DNA from 4 places in the Bacillus sp. JK74 genome. Region 4 is predicted to be linked to each of the others. Evidence: riboswitches for the same ligand, from Rfam matches in the RefSeq annotation. Region 4 holds a riboswitch; each other region holds the start of a gene.
What was found. Region 4 has a riboswitch for S-adenosylmethionine ahead of mtnW (2,3-diketo-5-methylthiopentyl-1-phosphate enolase). Riboswitches for the same ligand answer to the same signal wherever they lie in the genome.
Positions count from the first base shown of each region.

Region 1: it holds a riboswitch for S-adenosylmethionine, as region 4 does, so the genes downstream of both, metN (methionine ABC transporter ATP-binding protein MetN) here and mtnW (2,3-diketo-5-methylthiopentyl-1-phosphate enolase) in region 4, are expected to answer to the same signal.
Region 2: it holds a riboswitch for S-adenosylmethionine, as region 4 does, so the genes downstream of both, ACWJJ5_RS06530 (phosphoadenylyl-sulfate reductase) here and mtnW (2,3-diketo-5-methylthiopentyl-1-phosphate enolase) in region 4, are expected to answer to the same signal.
Region 3: it holds a riboswitch for S-adenosylmethionine, as region 4 does, so the genes downstream of both, ACWJJ5_RS08900 (bifunctional homocysteine S-methyltransferase/methylenetetrahydrofolate reductase) here and mtnW (2,3-diketo-5-methylthiopentyl-1-phosphate enolase) in region 4, are expected to answer to the same signal.

Region 1 is NZ_JBSJQB010000001.1:169,699-173,353, reverse strand. It holds gene gcvH (glycine cleavage system protein GcvH) at 39-422, shown strand; gene ACWJJ5_RS00910 (YusG family protein) at 477-713, shown strand; gene ACWJJ5_RS00905 (toprim domain-containing protein) at 783-1,148, shown strand; gene ACWJJ5_RS00900 (thioredoxin family protein) at 1,151-1,471, shown strand; gene ACWJJ5_RS00895 (SCP2 sterol-binding domain-containing protein) at 1,568-1,918, shown strand; SAM riboswitch class I at 2,029-2,135, shown strand; gene metN (methionine ABC transporter ATP-binding protein MetN) at 2,241-3,266, shown strand; gene ACWJJ5_RS00885 (methionine ABC transporter permease) at 3,259-3,655, shown strand, end outside.
Region 2 is NZ_JBSJQB010000002.1:396,620-400,274, reverse strand. It holds gene ACWJJ5_RS06545 (dihydroorotate dehydrogenase) at 1-49, shown strand, start outside; gene pyrF (orotidine-5'-phosphate decarboxylase) at 18-737, shown strand; gene pyrE (orotate phosphoribosyltransferase) at 734-1,366, shown strand; SAM riboswitch class I at 1,468-1,572, shown strand; gene ACWJJ5_RS06530 (phosphoadenylyl-sulfate reductase) at 1,700-2,401, shown strand; gene ACWJJ5_RS06525 (inorganic phosphate transporter) at 2,414-3,478, shown strand; gene sat (sulfate adenylyltransferase) at 3,527-3,655, shown strand, end outside.
Region 3 is NZ_JBSJQB010000002.1:876,047-879,701, forward strand. It holds gene ACWJJ5_RS08885 (BMP family lipoprotein) at 1-181, opposite strand, end outside; gene ACWJJ5_RS08890 (CvfB family protein) at 353-1,249, opposite strand; gene ACWJJ5_RS08895 (YajQ family cyclic di-GMP-binding protein) at 1,349-1,840, shown strand; SAM riboswitch class I at 1,941-2,063, shown strand; gene ACWJJ5_RS08900 (bifunctional homocysteine S-methyltransferase/methylenetetrahydrofolate reductase) at 2,153-3,655, shown strand, end outside.
Region 4 is NZ_JBSJQB010000002.1:639,179-642,833, reverse strand. It holds gene ACWJJ5_RS07545 (aminotransferase class I/II-fold pyridoxal phosphate-dependent enzyme) at 1-1,164, shown strand, start outside; SAM riboswitch class I at 1,225-1,324, shown strand; gene mtnW (2,3-diketo-5-methylthiopentyl-1-phosphate enolase) at 1,406-2,620, shown strand; gene mtnX (2-hydroxy-3-keto-5-methylthiopentenyl-1-phosphate phosphatase) at 2,617-3,321, shown strand; gene ACWJJ5_RS07530 (methylthioribulose 1-phosphate dehydratase) at 3,279-3,655, shown strand, end outside.

The DNA of each region.
Region 1 (3,655 bases), on a different contig from region 4:
GTATCTTCTTATTATAAGAAAAAAATGGAGGGATTTAGATGAGCACACCGAAAGATATGCGTTATTCCAAAGAGCACGAATGGGTCAAAGTTGAGGACGGAAAAGCCCGTATCGGGATTACACATTTCGCGCAAGCCGAACTTGGCGACATCGTATTTGTTGAGCTTCCGGAAGTCGGCGCCGAAATTAAAGCGGACGAGCCATTCGGCAGCGTGGAATCCGTCAAAACCGTATCCGAACTGTACGCACCGATTAACGGAACGGTGACGGAAGTGAACGAAGACCTTGATGACAGTCCTGAATTCGTAAACGAGTCTCCGTATGAAAAAGCGTGGATGATCGTCGTGGAACCGGCTGATGCTGAAGAAATCGAAAACCTCATGACTTCTGAGCAATATGACGAAATGACACAGGAAGACTGATCGGATAGCAAAGGGGCCATTTGGACACTCTATCTGTAACGGGAGGTGTCTAAAATGGCTTTTGATAAACAAAAGGTCGATGTGACGGAGAACGTCACGGGCCGCTTTCAAAACGGCCGGTTTTCCTTGTTTCATGAAAATGAAGCCATCGGCGAGATGACAGGCATGGACCAGTACGAGCTCAAACAGGGCTTTTCATTTGAAAATCAAAAATTTTATAAAACAGCCGATGTCATAAACGGCAGCGATCCGAAATATGTCGATTGCGATTATGAGAATGGCTGGTGTTAACAGTTGGCGGTGAATTTCACTGCCTTCTTTTTCAATCTGACGCTAAAACAATCGGCAGGTGACGCGCTTATGTACAACGGAGATGAAAAGGTCATTATCGTAGAAGGAAAATCTGATAAAATCAAAGTCAGGGAAGTGCTCATCGAACCCGCGGAAATCGTCTGTACAAACGGGACGATCGGCCAAACCGAACTGGAAGATTTGGCGGACCGCCTGTTTGACAGAGACGTCTATATTTTAACGGACGCAGATGACTCCGGAGAAAAACTAAGAAAACAGCTGAAACGGGAGCTTCCCGAAGCGCGCCATATTTATATAGACAGAACATACAGGCAAGTCGAGTCGTGCCCGGGCCATCATCTCGCATCTGTGCTGATCAGAGCCGGCTTTGATGCTGACACTGTATTTTTGAAAAAGAACGACCTGAGGTGGTAATCATGAAAGAACTCCAAGAAAATGAACTCGAATCGATTCAGGATGACGTTTATCTCCTGTATTTGTACACCCCGTTTTGCGGCACATGCCAGCTGGCGTCCAAAATGCTTACTGTCGTCGAAGAAATGCTGCCCGGCGCCGCCTTCTATAAAAACAACGTGAATTATTCCCCCGCATTCGCCAAAGCCTATCAGATTGAAAGCGTTCCGTGCTTTTTGCTGTTTAAAGGCGGAGAGCTTGTTGAGAAAGGATACGCCTTCCGCTCCGTTTCCTATTTATATGAGCTGATTAAACAAAAAACATCGCAAACGTTCCCGATGTGACAATATTTACAGGAAAATGTCGTGCGGTTTATAAAGGGTTCTGTCCGTTAAAAAGAGAAAGTGTATGTATGGCCATTAAAACGGGAGGTTATACGAGTGGAGAAAATAGAAGTTTCAGAGAATGACGGACAGCATCTGTTTTTGAAACCGCTATTAAACGCCTCAACGCTGCTGATTACATTCCAAGGAGAAACAGAAGCCTTAACGGTCTCAATTAACGGACAGGGAGAAATGAGAAAAACGTCGGCTTCAAAGGAAAAATCTAATTTGACCTTTTACGGAAACCAGACGGAAATCATCCATCTCCTGCATGGTGATGTCTCTTTGCAAAAGCTTATCCAAAGCGGAAAACTCAAAGTGAAAGGATCATTCAGAGCCCTGCTGAAGCTGGAGGCCATCCTCTGGCTGACAAACGGATTTTTTCAGGCGATCAGTAAACGGCCGTAACTGCCAATCTACTATGTGACAATAGCTTCCAATATTTATTTTATTGACTTTTTATCATTCGCCGTGCTATTCTACAGTAAGAATTTCCGGACGAAAATACGATATGTTTTCTCTTATCAAGAGAGGTGGAGGGAAGTGCCCTATGAAGCCCGGCAACCATCAACAATGTTGAAATGGTGCCAATTCACTCGAAGCGGTCTGCTTTGAAAGATGAGAGAAAGGCCTTTTTCAATAAGCCTTTCTGCTCATTTTTGCAGAAAGGCTTTTCTTTTGCGGAGAAACCCGGAAGATTTCTTAGAATAGTGTAAGGCGGGTGATTGCTTTGATCCATCTTCAAAATGTTTCAAAAATTTACAAAGCGAAGCATGGGGATGTCAATGCTGTCCAAGATGTCACTCTTGATATCAAAAAGGGCGAAATATTTGGAATTATAGGATATAGCGGAGCTGGTAAAAGTTCCTTAATCCGTCTCCTGAACGGCCTTGAAAAGCCGACGTCGGGAACCGTGGAAGTCGCGGGGACGGAATTAAATAAAGTAAGCAGCCGCGGGCTGAGAAAAGCGCGCCAGGAAATCAGCATGATCTTCCAGCATTTTAACCTTTTGTGGTCGCGCACCGTCCGGGAGAATATTATGTTCCCGCTGGAAATCGCCGGCGTGAAAAAAAGCGAACGGGTCCGCCGCGCTGATGAATTGATTAAACTGGTCGGATTAGAGGGGAAAGAAAAATCTTATCCGTCGCAGCTGAGCGGCGGTCAAAAGCAGCGTGTCGGCATCGCCCGGGCGCTCGCCAATAATCCGAAAGTCCTTCTGTGCGATGAAGCGACATCAGCGCTCGATCCGCAGACGACCGATTCAATTTTGGATCTTTTATCCGATATAAATGACAGACTCGGTCTGACGATCGTGCTCATTACCCATGAAATGCACGTCATCCGAAAAATCTGCAACAGAGTCGCCGTCATGGAAAACGGGAAAGTCGTTGAAGAAGGCGAAGTACTCCAAGTTTTCAGAAACCCGCGCGAACCGATGACCAAGCGTTTCGTTCAGCAGGTGACAGAACCGGAAGAGACGAAAGAAACCATCCAGCATTTTCTGCAGGAAACAGCGACAGGGAAAACGATTCAGCTTTCATTTGTCGGGCAGGCCGCCGAGCAGCCCCTCATTACGGAAATGATCCGAAACTTTGATGTGGACGTCAATATTCTGCAGGGGAAAATTTCACAGACGAAGGACGGAGCCTACGGTTCTTTATTCATTCATATTGACGGTCAGGAAAAAGAAGTAGAAAACGTGATCCGGTTCATCAAAGACAAACAGGTAGAAGCAGAGGTGATCACAAATGTTTGAAAAATGGTTCCCGAACGTTGATATAACCGAGCTGTGGACGGCCACATACGAGACCCTTTATATGACGGTCATCGCTTTAGTTTTTTCATTTATCATCGGAGCGATTCTCGGTCTTCTGCTCTTTTTAACGGGCAAGGGAAGCTTATGGGAAAATAAAATCATTAACACCGTGATTGCGGCGGTCGTTAATATTTTCAGGTCTATTCCGTTTCTTATTTTAATTATTCTGCTTCTCGGCTTTACTAAGATTTTGGTCGGATCGATTTTAGGACCGAATGCCGCATTGCCGGCGCTGATTATCGGCTCCGCGCCGTTTTACGCCCGTCTTGCGGAAATTGCGCTCCGGGAAGTCGATAAAGGAGTCATCGAAGCTGCCAGATCAATGGGAG
Region 2 (3,655 bases), 240 kb from region 4:
CGGAAGGAGCTGGAAACATGAAAAACAACCTGCCCATCATCGCGCTTGATTTTGCATCAGGGGAAGAGACTTTAACGTTTTTAGACTTGTTTGAAAAGGAAAGGCTTTTTGTCAAAACGGGGATGGAACTTTTTTATCAGGAAGGCCCCGCCATCATTCACCAATTAAAAGAGCGGAACTGTGATATATTTTTAGATTTAAAGCTTCATGATATCCCGACTACGGTCAATAAAGCGATGAAGCGGCTGGCCCGCCTCGGCGTTGATCTCGTCAATGTGCATGCGGCAGGGGGCGCACGCATGATGCGCGCGGCCCTTGAGGGGCTTGAAGAAGGCACGCCGGCAGGCAGAAAACGCCCGTCTTTAATCGCGGTGACTCAGCTGACCAGCACTTCAGAGCAGGTGGCGAAGGAAGAGCTTCTGCTGCAAAAGCCGCTGTTAGAAACGGTTGTGCACTACGGCAAAATGGCGGAAGAGTGCGGGCTGGACGGAGTGGTATGTTCGGTCCATGAAACAAAAGCCATTTATGAAGCGGTCCGGCCTTCATTTCTGACAGTCACGCCGGGCATCCGCACGGCCAGTGACGCAGCTGACGATCAAGTCCGGACGGCGACTCCGTCATTTGCGAAAGAAAACGGTTCGTCAGCCATCGTCGTGGGCCGCTCAATTACAAAAGCGGAAAACCCCGTTAAAGCATATGAAGCAATTAAACTGGAATGGGAGGGCGTTCGCCGATGAAACAGGCTATCGCAAAACATCTATTACACATTGAAGCTGTCTTTTTACGTCCGAATGAGCCGTTTACGTGGGCGAGCGGCATTTTATCACCGATCTATTGTGACAACCGTCTGACATTGTCGTATCCAAAAGTGAGAAATGATGTGGCGGACGGGCTCGGCAAACTGCTGAAGGAGCATTTCCCCGAGGCGGAGATGATCGCGGGCACTGCAACGGCGGGCATTCCGCATGCTGCGCTTCTCGCAGACCGTACAGGCGCGCCGATGTGCTACGTCAGAAGCAAACCGAAAGCGCACGGCAAAGGAAATCAAATAGAAGGCGCCATTAAGAAAGGACAAAAAACAGTCGTGATTGAAGACTTGATTTCTACCGGAGGCAGCGTGCTTGAAGCTGCGGCGGCCCTTCAAAGAGAGGGCGCGGAAGTCCTCGGCGTCATTTCCATTTTTACATACGGACTGCCGAAAGCAAAAGAAGCCTTTAAAAAAGCGGGTCTTCCTTATTACTCGTTAACAGATTATGACACGCTGATTGAAGTCGCGCTTGAAAACGGAACGATTCATTCAGCTGACATTGAAAAACTGAAATCATGGAAACTGAATCCCGAGTCAAAAGATTGGTTTAAAAAATAACGACAATAAAAACAGGCCTCAGGGCCTGTTTTATTATTCCTATCAAAAAACTCGGGTTGACTTCTGTTAGAATTGTGCTAAAATTTAGTACAAATCTAAAAAGCTTATCAAGAGCGGCTGAGGGACTGGACCGATGACGCCCGGCAACCTGCGTGTATTGCAAGGTGCCGCATCCAGAAAAATGCACAGCATTTTGAAGATAAGGGCTATACCGGGTCACTGTCTTTCATTCCGCTGGATTGAAAGTTTTTTATATAAAAAAAAGATTGAGGGATAAGACAACCGGCAGAGAACAACAGCTGTTTGATTGTCTCCGGGAGGAGGAAAGAAAAAATGCTAACGTATGACACATGGGAAGAGCCGGCGATTACATTTCCGGAAGACGATTCCTATAAAGGCGCGCTGTCCGTTTTAAAATGGGCATACGGCCACTACGGAGACCAGCTTGTTTACGCGTGCAGCTTCGGGATTGAGGGCATCGTCCTGATCGATTTAATTTCTAAAGTAAAGAAAGACGCGGAAATCGTGTTTCTCGATACGGGTCTTCACTTTAAAGAAACATATGAAACGATCGAAAAAGTGAAAGAACGTTACCCGGGGCTGAACATTATCCTGAAAAAGCCCAGCCTTACTCTTGAGGAACAGGCCGAGGCTCACGGAGATAAACTGTGGGAAAGAGAACCGAACCAGTGCTGCTACATCAGAAAAATTCTGCCGTTAAGAGAAGCACTCGCAGGGCATCCGGCATGGCTGTCCGGCCTTCGCCGGGATCAAGGGCCGAGCCGGGCGAATACGAATTTCCTGAATAAAGACGACAAGTTTCAATCGATTAAAGTATGCCCGCTGATCCATTGGACATGGAAAGACATCTGGAGATATACTTCCAAGCATGAGCTGGATTACAATATCCTCCATGATCAGGGGTATCCGAGCATCGGCTGTGAACCGTGCACTTCACCTGCGTTTACCGCGGAAGATTTGCGGAGCGGCAGATGGAACGGCATGGCGAAAACCGAATGCGGACTGCATGAATAAAGGAGCTGCCCGATGGAATTAGCCGCTATTTTATTCTGCCTGTTTTTTGCCATGAATATCGGAGCCAGCGGAGCCGCGGCATCAATGGGAGTCGCTTACGGGTCCGGCGCCGTTAAAAAGAAAACATATGCGCTGATCATCTGCGCGGCCGGAGTCCTGTCAGGGGCGGTTATCGGCGGCGGTGAAGTCGTTAAGACGATCAGTGGCGGAATCATTCCCGAACAAACCATTACGCTCACCATTGTCTGCATTATAATCGGAGCGGCGGCGCTATCGTTATTCACGGCGAATGTGCTCGGCATTCCGCTGTCGACGAGTGAGGTCACTGTCGGGGCGATTGTCGGTGTCGGCGTCGCGTACAAAGTATTGTTTTTACAGCATCTTTTGGTCATCGTGATTTTTTGGGTGCTCGTACCGTTCGTCGCGTTCTGTTTCACCTTTCTCGTATCGAAGGTATTCAGTTCTCTGAATATTCGAGTCATTTCGAAACGGAAACAGAAGATTTTAGGGATTGTGCTGCTTTTTGCGGGGTTTTGGGAAGCTTTTTCAGCCGGAATGAACAATGTCGCAAATGCGGTGGGCCCTTTGGTGGCTGCGGGCGTACTCAGCGTGTCAAAAGGAACGCTGTACGGAGGCATCTTTGTCGCTCTCGGCGCTCTGCTTTTAGGACGTAAAGTGCTTGAAACCAACGGGAAAAAGATTACGAGATTTTCAGCCGGAGAAGGCATACTGCTTTCAGGAACCGGCGCGGGGCTTGTCATTATCAGTTCCGTCTTCGGTCTGCCGGTCCCATTGGCGCAAGTCACATCATCATCAATTATCGGTATCGGAATGGCCAAAAACGGGCCGAACGTTTTTCATAAAGAAGTCGTGAAAACGATGCTCAAAGTTTGGGTCGTTTCGCCGTTTTTGTCACTGTCGATTTCGTATCTGCTTGTCTCCCTGCTGTTAAAAGGAGATTACTATTCCATCTTTATGATGGCCAGCGTGCTTTTGGCAGCTGGCGGAGCCGCCAGTCTGATGAAAGCCATCCGAAAAGAGAAACGCTCTGTCCATGAACAAGGCGGGGGCATTTAACTATTAATCTGAGTTTATTTATCTGTTAACTGGGAGGAATCATGTATTATGAGTTTAGCACCGCACGGAGGAACATTAATTAATCGGGTGAATGAGCAGTATGATCTTACATCCGTCCACAAAGAAATTGAGCTTGATTTGATTTCGTTCGCTGATTTAGAGCTGATCGGGATCGGG
Region 3 (3,655 bases), 240 kb from region 4:
TTGCTTTCATCAATCCTTGAAAGCCTGAATCATTAAATGATTGGTCGCCGAGGCCGTTGTCTGTCAGCATGATGCCGATTGTTTTCGTTTTTTCGGCCGCCGCCCCCTCGGATTTGCCGGCACATCCCGCCGTGCTGAGCGCAAGCAGCAGTACAGCCGCAAATATCGCCATTTTTCTCATTGAAACTCTCCTTTTGTTTTTTTCTATAGTTATATATCGGTTCGGATGTCAGAATATTTTATTTCAATAAAATATGTATGTTCGGCAGGGTGATAAACAAATGAGGGATATAGGAGCTTTTGAGAAAATAAAAAACACCGGTTTTGGTTCACCGATGTTTTTGCAGAAAATTTATTGTTTTTCGTATGTCCAGCCGTCTTTCTGATACACTTTGCCGTTTTTCATCAGGTGCCCGAGCGCCCGCTTAAAGGCGGCTTTGCTTAAATGAAACCGTTCGCGGATATCGTCAGGATCGCTTTTGTCTCCGTAAGGCATCGCGCCGTTTCTTGATCTCAGATAGGTCAGAATCTCCTCCGCGTCAACCGAAAGCGCATCCTGCTTTCTCGGCAGCAGGGACATGTTGACGGAGCCGTCTTCCTTCACCTCGATAACACGCCCCGTCACGCGGCTGCCGAGTCTCGGCTCTTCTTTTCTTTCTGAAGGGTGAATAAACGCGCGGATGCCTTCATCGGTAATCAGAAAAGAGCCTGATGCGATCAGTCTGTACACCGTGCCTGTCAGGTCTTTATTCATGACGTCTTCCTCTGCATCCGTAAATAATTCACTGATGATATCCTCAGGCGCCGGCTTGGCAAACATGCGTCCGCTGCTTGTCACCTTCAGCATGCAATACAGTCTGTCGCCTTTTTGCGGCCAGACGGATTTGTACGGAGGCAGGTGCTCCGTTGCGACGAGCGCGTCTTTTGACAGACCGACGTCGACGAATACGCCCATATCCTCCACAGCGTCCGTCACTTCCACCCATCCGTAGTCATAAAAGCTGATGAGCGGCTTTTTCATCGTCGCCGCGAGTCTTTCCTGATGATCGACGTAAATAAATACGTCCACTTCATCTCTGTCTTCAATATCCTCTGTAATTTCACTGTTATGTAAAAGAACCGTATCCTCGCCGTCGGTTAAAAAATAACCGAAATCGGTTTGGTGATCTATACTAAGCGTGAGCTGCTGCCCTGGTCTCATGTTATCGTCCTTCCTGATTCGCCCGTATGGGGCTGATGTTTTTCTCATTTTTTCCAATATGCATAAATTCATGCTTTATGCAGTTGGACATTTCTCTTTATTCTACTATAATCAACTCATAAGTGAAATGTTATAGGAGGTTTTCTCATGGCAAAAGAAAGTTCTTTTGATATTGTATCCAAAGTTGAATTTCCCGAAGTGCAGAATGCGATTCAGATGACGCTGAAAGAAATCGGCACGCGCTATGACTTTAAAGGATCGAAAAGCGATGTAACTTTAGAAAAGGAAGAACTTGTCCTGATTTCTGATGACGAGTTTAAACTGAATCAGCTCAAAGATGTGCTGAGCGGCAAGCTGATCAAACGGGACGTGCCGACGAAAAACATTGAATACGGCAAAATCGAAAATGCCTCAGGGGGCACGGTGCGCCAGCGCGCGAAGCTTGTACAGGGCATTGATAAAGACAGCGCCAAAAAAATCAACGCGGTGATTAAAAACTCCGGCTTGAAGGTCAAGTCTCAGATTCAGGACGACCAAGTGCGCGTCACCGGAAAAAATAAAGATGATCTGCAGCAGATTATTGCAGCCGTCCGCGGGGCAGACCTGCCGATTGACGTTCAATTTATTAATTTTAGATAAATTATGTGATTCCTATTGATTATTGTCTCTATTTTCGGTAAATTTGGAGAAAGGGATTTTCACAGTTAAGTTTTGGAAACCCATGACAATTATATGAACGTTCTTATCAAGAGAAGCCGAGGGACTGGCCCGACGACGCTTCAGCAACCGGTGTAATGGTTTAACCCAAACCATGACCAAGGTGCTAAATCCAGCAAGCTAAAAACAGCTTGGAAGATAAGAAGAGAGACAAATGATTACAAAGTCTTCTTCTTAAGAAGACTTTTTTTATTTCTCTTTTTTCCTTGCTGAATGTGACGAAGGAGGCAAACAATGGGACTATTACAAGACTTAAAAGAACGGATTTTAATCGGAGACGGCGCGATGGGCACTCTCCTCTATTCCTACGGCATTGACAGATGTTTTGAGGAACTGAACGTATCAAAGCCCGAGGAAATCAAGCGGATACATAAGGCTTACGTCGAAGCCGGGGCAGACATCATCCAGACAAATACGTACGGCGCGAATTTTATTAAGCTCTCAAGATACGGACTTGAGGATGAAACGAAAAAAATCAATCAGGAGGCGGTCAGAATCGCGCGCGCTTCCTCAGACGGCGCTTATGTATTGGGAACGATGGGCGGCATCCGCACCTTTAACAAAAACGCCTACAGCCTGGAGGAGATTAAACGCAGCTTTCGGGAGCAGCTTTATTTATTGCTTCACGAAGAGCCGGACGGTCTGCTCCTGGAAACATACTATGATTTAGAAGAGGCGCGCGAAGTGCTGAAGATAGCGAGAAAAGAAACGGAACTTCCGATTATGCTGAACGTATCCATGCACGAACAGGGCGTGCTGCAGGACGGAACGCCGCTTCGGGAAGCCCTCAGGTCAATTGCCGATCTCGGCGCTGACATAACGGGAATCAATTGCCGGCTCGGCCCGTACCACATGATTGAAGCGCTCACCGAAGTGCCGATTTTCCGTGACGCTTATTTATCGGTCTATCCGAACAGCAGCCTTCCGTCTTTAGAAGAAGGCCGGCTTGTTTATGATACGGACGATGCCTATTTCCGGGAGAGCGCCGTACAGTTCCGCACTCAGGGCGCGCGCATTATCGGCGGCTGCTGCGGTACGACGCCAAACCATATCAGAGCCATGGCTGAAGCGGTCCGCGGACTTTCTCCCGTCACTGATAAAGAAGTGAAAATCAGACGGGAAGAAGAAATCATCTCCGTCCGGAATGAACGGACCGAGCCTGGTTTAAACGAAATCGCCGCTCAAAAACGGTCAATTATCGTAGAGCTTGATCCGCCGAAAAAATTGAATTTTGACAAATTTCTGCAAGCGGCGGCTGAATTAAAAGAAACCGGCATAGAAGCGCTGACGCTCGCCGACAATTCATTGGCGACACCGCGGATCAGCAATGCCGCCTGCGGTTCATTGCTGAAAGAACGCCTTGATATCCGTTCTCTCGTTCACATTACATGCAGAGACCGCAACATCATCGGCCTTCAGTCACATTTAATGGGGCTGGATACGCTCGGGCTCACCGACATTTTAGCCATCACGGGTGATCCTTCAAAAATCGGCGACTTTCCGGGGGCTACCTCCGTCTATGATTTAACGTCCTTTGACTTGATCAGGCTGATTAAACAATTCAACGAGGGCATTTCTTTATCAGGGAAACCGCTCGGCAAGAAAACGAACTTTTCCGTAGCCGGAGCATTTAATCCGAATGTCCGCCATCTTGATAAAGCAGTAAAACGGCTGGAGAAAAAAATCGAGTGCGGAGCTGACTACTTCGTGTCCCAGCCTGTCTACTCCGAGCAGCAG
Region 4 (3,655 bases):
GAAATCTCAGATGTACTCAAACAGCTGCCGGAACAATTTTTCGCATCATTGGTGCAAAAAGTGAATCAAAAGCTGAAAGAAGGCAGAGACGTCATCAATTTAGGGCAGGGAAACCCTGATCAGCCGACGCCTCAGCATATCGTTGAAGAAATGAAGCTCGCCGTCGAAAGGCCGGAAAATCATAAATACTCCTCATTCCGGGGCGCTTACAGCTTCAAAAAAGCAGCCGCTGCATTTTATGAAAGGGAGTACGGGGTCACGCTTGATCCGGAAACGGAAGTCGCCGTGCTGTTCGGAGGCAAGGCGGGACTTGTTGAGCTTCCGCAATGTCTTTTAAACCCGGGAGATACCATTCTGGTGCCTGATCCCGGATATCCTGATTACTGGTCGGGCGTCGCCCTTGCGAAAGCGAAAATGGAAATGATGCCGCTGACGGAAGAAAGAGGGTTTCTCCCTGATTACAGCGTAATTCCTGAAAAGGTGCGGAGCGAGGCGAAGCTGCTGTATCTCAATTATCCGAATAATCCGACCGGTGCTGTGGCGACAGAGGCGTTTTTTGAGGAGACGGTCGGTTTTGCGGAACAAAACGGCATTTGTGTCGTTCATGATTTCGCGTACGGAGCCGTCGGTTTTGACGGGCATAAACCGCTGAGCTTTTTGCAGACGGAAGGCGCAAAAGAGACGGGAATCGAAATCTATACCTTGTCCAAAACGTATAATATGGCGGGCTGGCGGGTCGGATTTGCCGTCGGAAACGCTTCTGTTATCGAAGCGATCAACCTTTATCAGGATCATATGTTTGTCAGCCTGTTTCCCGCGGCGCAGCAGGCGGCGGCAGCCGCTCTTTTAGCGGATCAGGCATGCGTCGCAGCGCAAAATGACAGATATGAATCAAGACGCAATGCATGGATTAAAGCCTGCCGCGGTATCGGCTGGGATGTGACGGCTCCGGCGGGCTCCTTTTTTGCATGGCTCCCTGTGCCCGACGGTTATACGTCACAGTCGTTTTCAGATCTGCTGCTCGAGAAAGCGGATGTCGCCGTCGCTGCCGGAAACGGGTTCGGAAAATGGGGGGAAGGCTATATAAGAGTCGGTCTTCTGACAAGTGATGAAAGACTTAAAGAAGCTGCGGAACGGATCGGGAAACTGAATCTTTTCACCTGAAAAAGCATTGACATATCAGGATAACAATGCGATAATTCAAAATACTTTATAAAATCATTATTCTTATCAAGAGCAGGCAGAGGGACGAGCCCGATGAAGCCCGGCAACCGACTGATAAAGCACGGTGCTAATTCTTGCAGCAGGAGCTGAGAGATAAGATTCGGACATAACACGAAGCCTCTTTCTGCTCATACGGAAGAGGTTTTTTTATGTTTTGTGAAAGAAAGAGAGGCGTTCACGCATGAGCGAAGTATTGGCAACATATCTTCTGACAAACACAACGGACAGTGAAAAGCGGGCGGAACAGATTGCGGCGGGGCTGACGGTAGGCTCCTGGACTGACCTGCCCCTGGTGAAGCAGGAACAGCTCAGAAAACATAAAGGCCGGGTCGTAAAAGTTGAGGAGAAAGAAGGAACCTCAGAAAACGAAACACAATCTGTCATCACTATCGCCTATCCTGAGGCGAACTTTTCAAGAGATATTCCGGCCGTCCTGACGACGGTATTCGGAAAGCTGTCACTGGACGGAAAAATAAAATTGACTGATCTTGAATTTTCCGAAGAGTTTAAACGCTCCCTTCCCGGGCCGAAATTTGGTATATACGGCATCCGCAAACTGCTGGGCGAATTTGAAAGACCGCTTCTGATGAGCATATTTAAAGGCGTGATCGGACGGGATCTCGCCGACATTAAAGAACAGCTCAGACAGCAGGCGCTCGGCGGCGTGGATCTGATTAAAGATGACGAAATTTTCTTTGAAAATGAACTGGCTCCGTTTGAAACCCGCATTATCGCAGGAAAACAAGTCCTGAAGGAAACCCGGGAGGAGACGGGGCATAAAACGCTGTATGCCGTAAACCTTACGGGAAGGACCGCTGAACTGCGGGATAAAGCGAGGCGCGCGGCAGAACTCGGGGCGGACGCGCTTTTATTGAATGTGTTCGCTTACGGTTTAGATGTGATGCAGAGCCTTGCCGAAGACAGGGAAATCCCGCTTCCGATCATGGCGCATCCGGCAGTCAGCGGCGCGTTCACATCATCTCCCGTTTACGGCTTGTCGCATGCGCTTTTGCTCGGCAAGCTGAACCGCTATTGCGGCGCTGATTTCAGCTTATTTCCGTCACCTTACGGATCCGTTGCTCTTCCGAAGGAGTCCGCGCTTGCAATCCATGATGAATGTGTAAAAGACGATGTCTTTCATCCGTCGTTTGCCGTCCCGTCAGCAGGCATTCACCCCGGTATGGTGCCATTGTTGATGCGCGATTTCGGCATCGATCACATCATCAATGCCGGCGGTGGCATTCACGGCCATCCGAAAGGAGCCGAGGGCGGCGGAAAAGCGTTCCGCGCCATCATTGATGCGGTGCTTGAAGCGCAGCCGATTGAAGAAAAAGCCGCGTCGTGCAAAGATCTTCAGCTCGCATTAGACAAATGGGGAAGGGTGGAAGCCGTATGACCCGCACACCGCTGATTATTTGTGATTTCGACGGCACGGTCACCATGAACGACAACATTGTCAGCATGATGAAAGAATTCGCGCCTCCTGAGTGGCTTGAATTAAAAGACGGTGTTCTGTCTAAAAGCATATCAATCCAAGAAGGGGTCGGCCGGATGTTCGGACTGCTGCCGAGCAGCTTAAAAGAAGAACTGACCGGCTTTATTCTGAAGGATGCGAAAATACGGGACGGCTTTTTGGATTTTGTCTCGTTTGTCCGGTCAAACGGCCTCCCGTTTTATATCGTAAGCGGAGGAATGGACTTTTTTGTGCATCCGCTTTTGGAAGGGATCGTAGAAAAGGAGCGGATTTTCTGCAATCATGCATCCTTTGACAATGAATATATTCATATAGACTGGCCGCACGCCTGTGACGGAGGCTGCACCAATCAATGCGGCTGCTGCAAACCGTCAGTCATCCGGAAGCTGTCCGATCAGCAGAAATTTCTCATTATGATCGGTGATTCGGTCACGGATGTCGAGGCTGCAAAGTTATCCGATATGTGTTTTGCGAGAGATTATCTTTTGACTGAATGCAAAGAACTCGGCCTCCGGCATCTGCCTTTTCAAGATTTTCATGAGGTGAAAACAGGCATTGAAAACATCGGGGAGGTGCAGGCATGGCTGCAAAAGAAGAACGCTGGCGCGAACTTGCCGAGGTAAAGCGCGAGCTGGCCGAAAGAGACTGGTTCCCGGCAACGAGCGGGAATCTTTCCATCAAAGTATCCGACGCGCCGCTGACTTTCCTCGTTACGGCGAGCGGAAAAGACAAACGAAAAGAAACAGACGAAGATTTTCTCTTAATCGATGAGAACGGGAAGCCCGCTGAGACCGGCCATTCTTTAAAACCTTCAGCGGAAACGCTTCTCCATACTTACTTATACCAAAAGACAGACGCAGGCTGCTGTCTGCATGTCCATACCGTTAATAATAATGTCATCTCAGAGCTTTACGGGGATGAAAAACAAATCACTTTTCAGGGGCAGGAGATGATTAA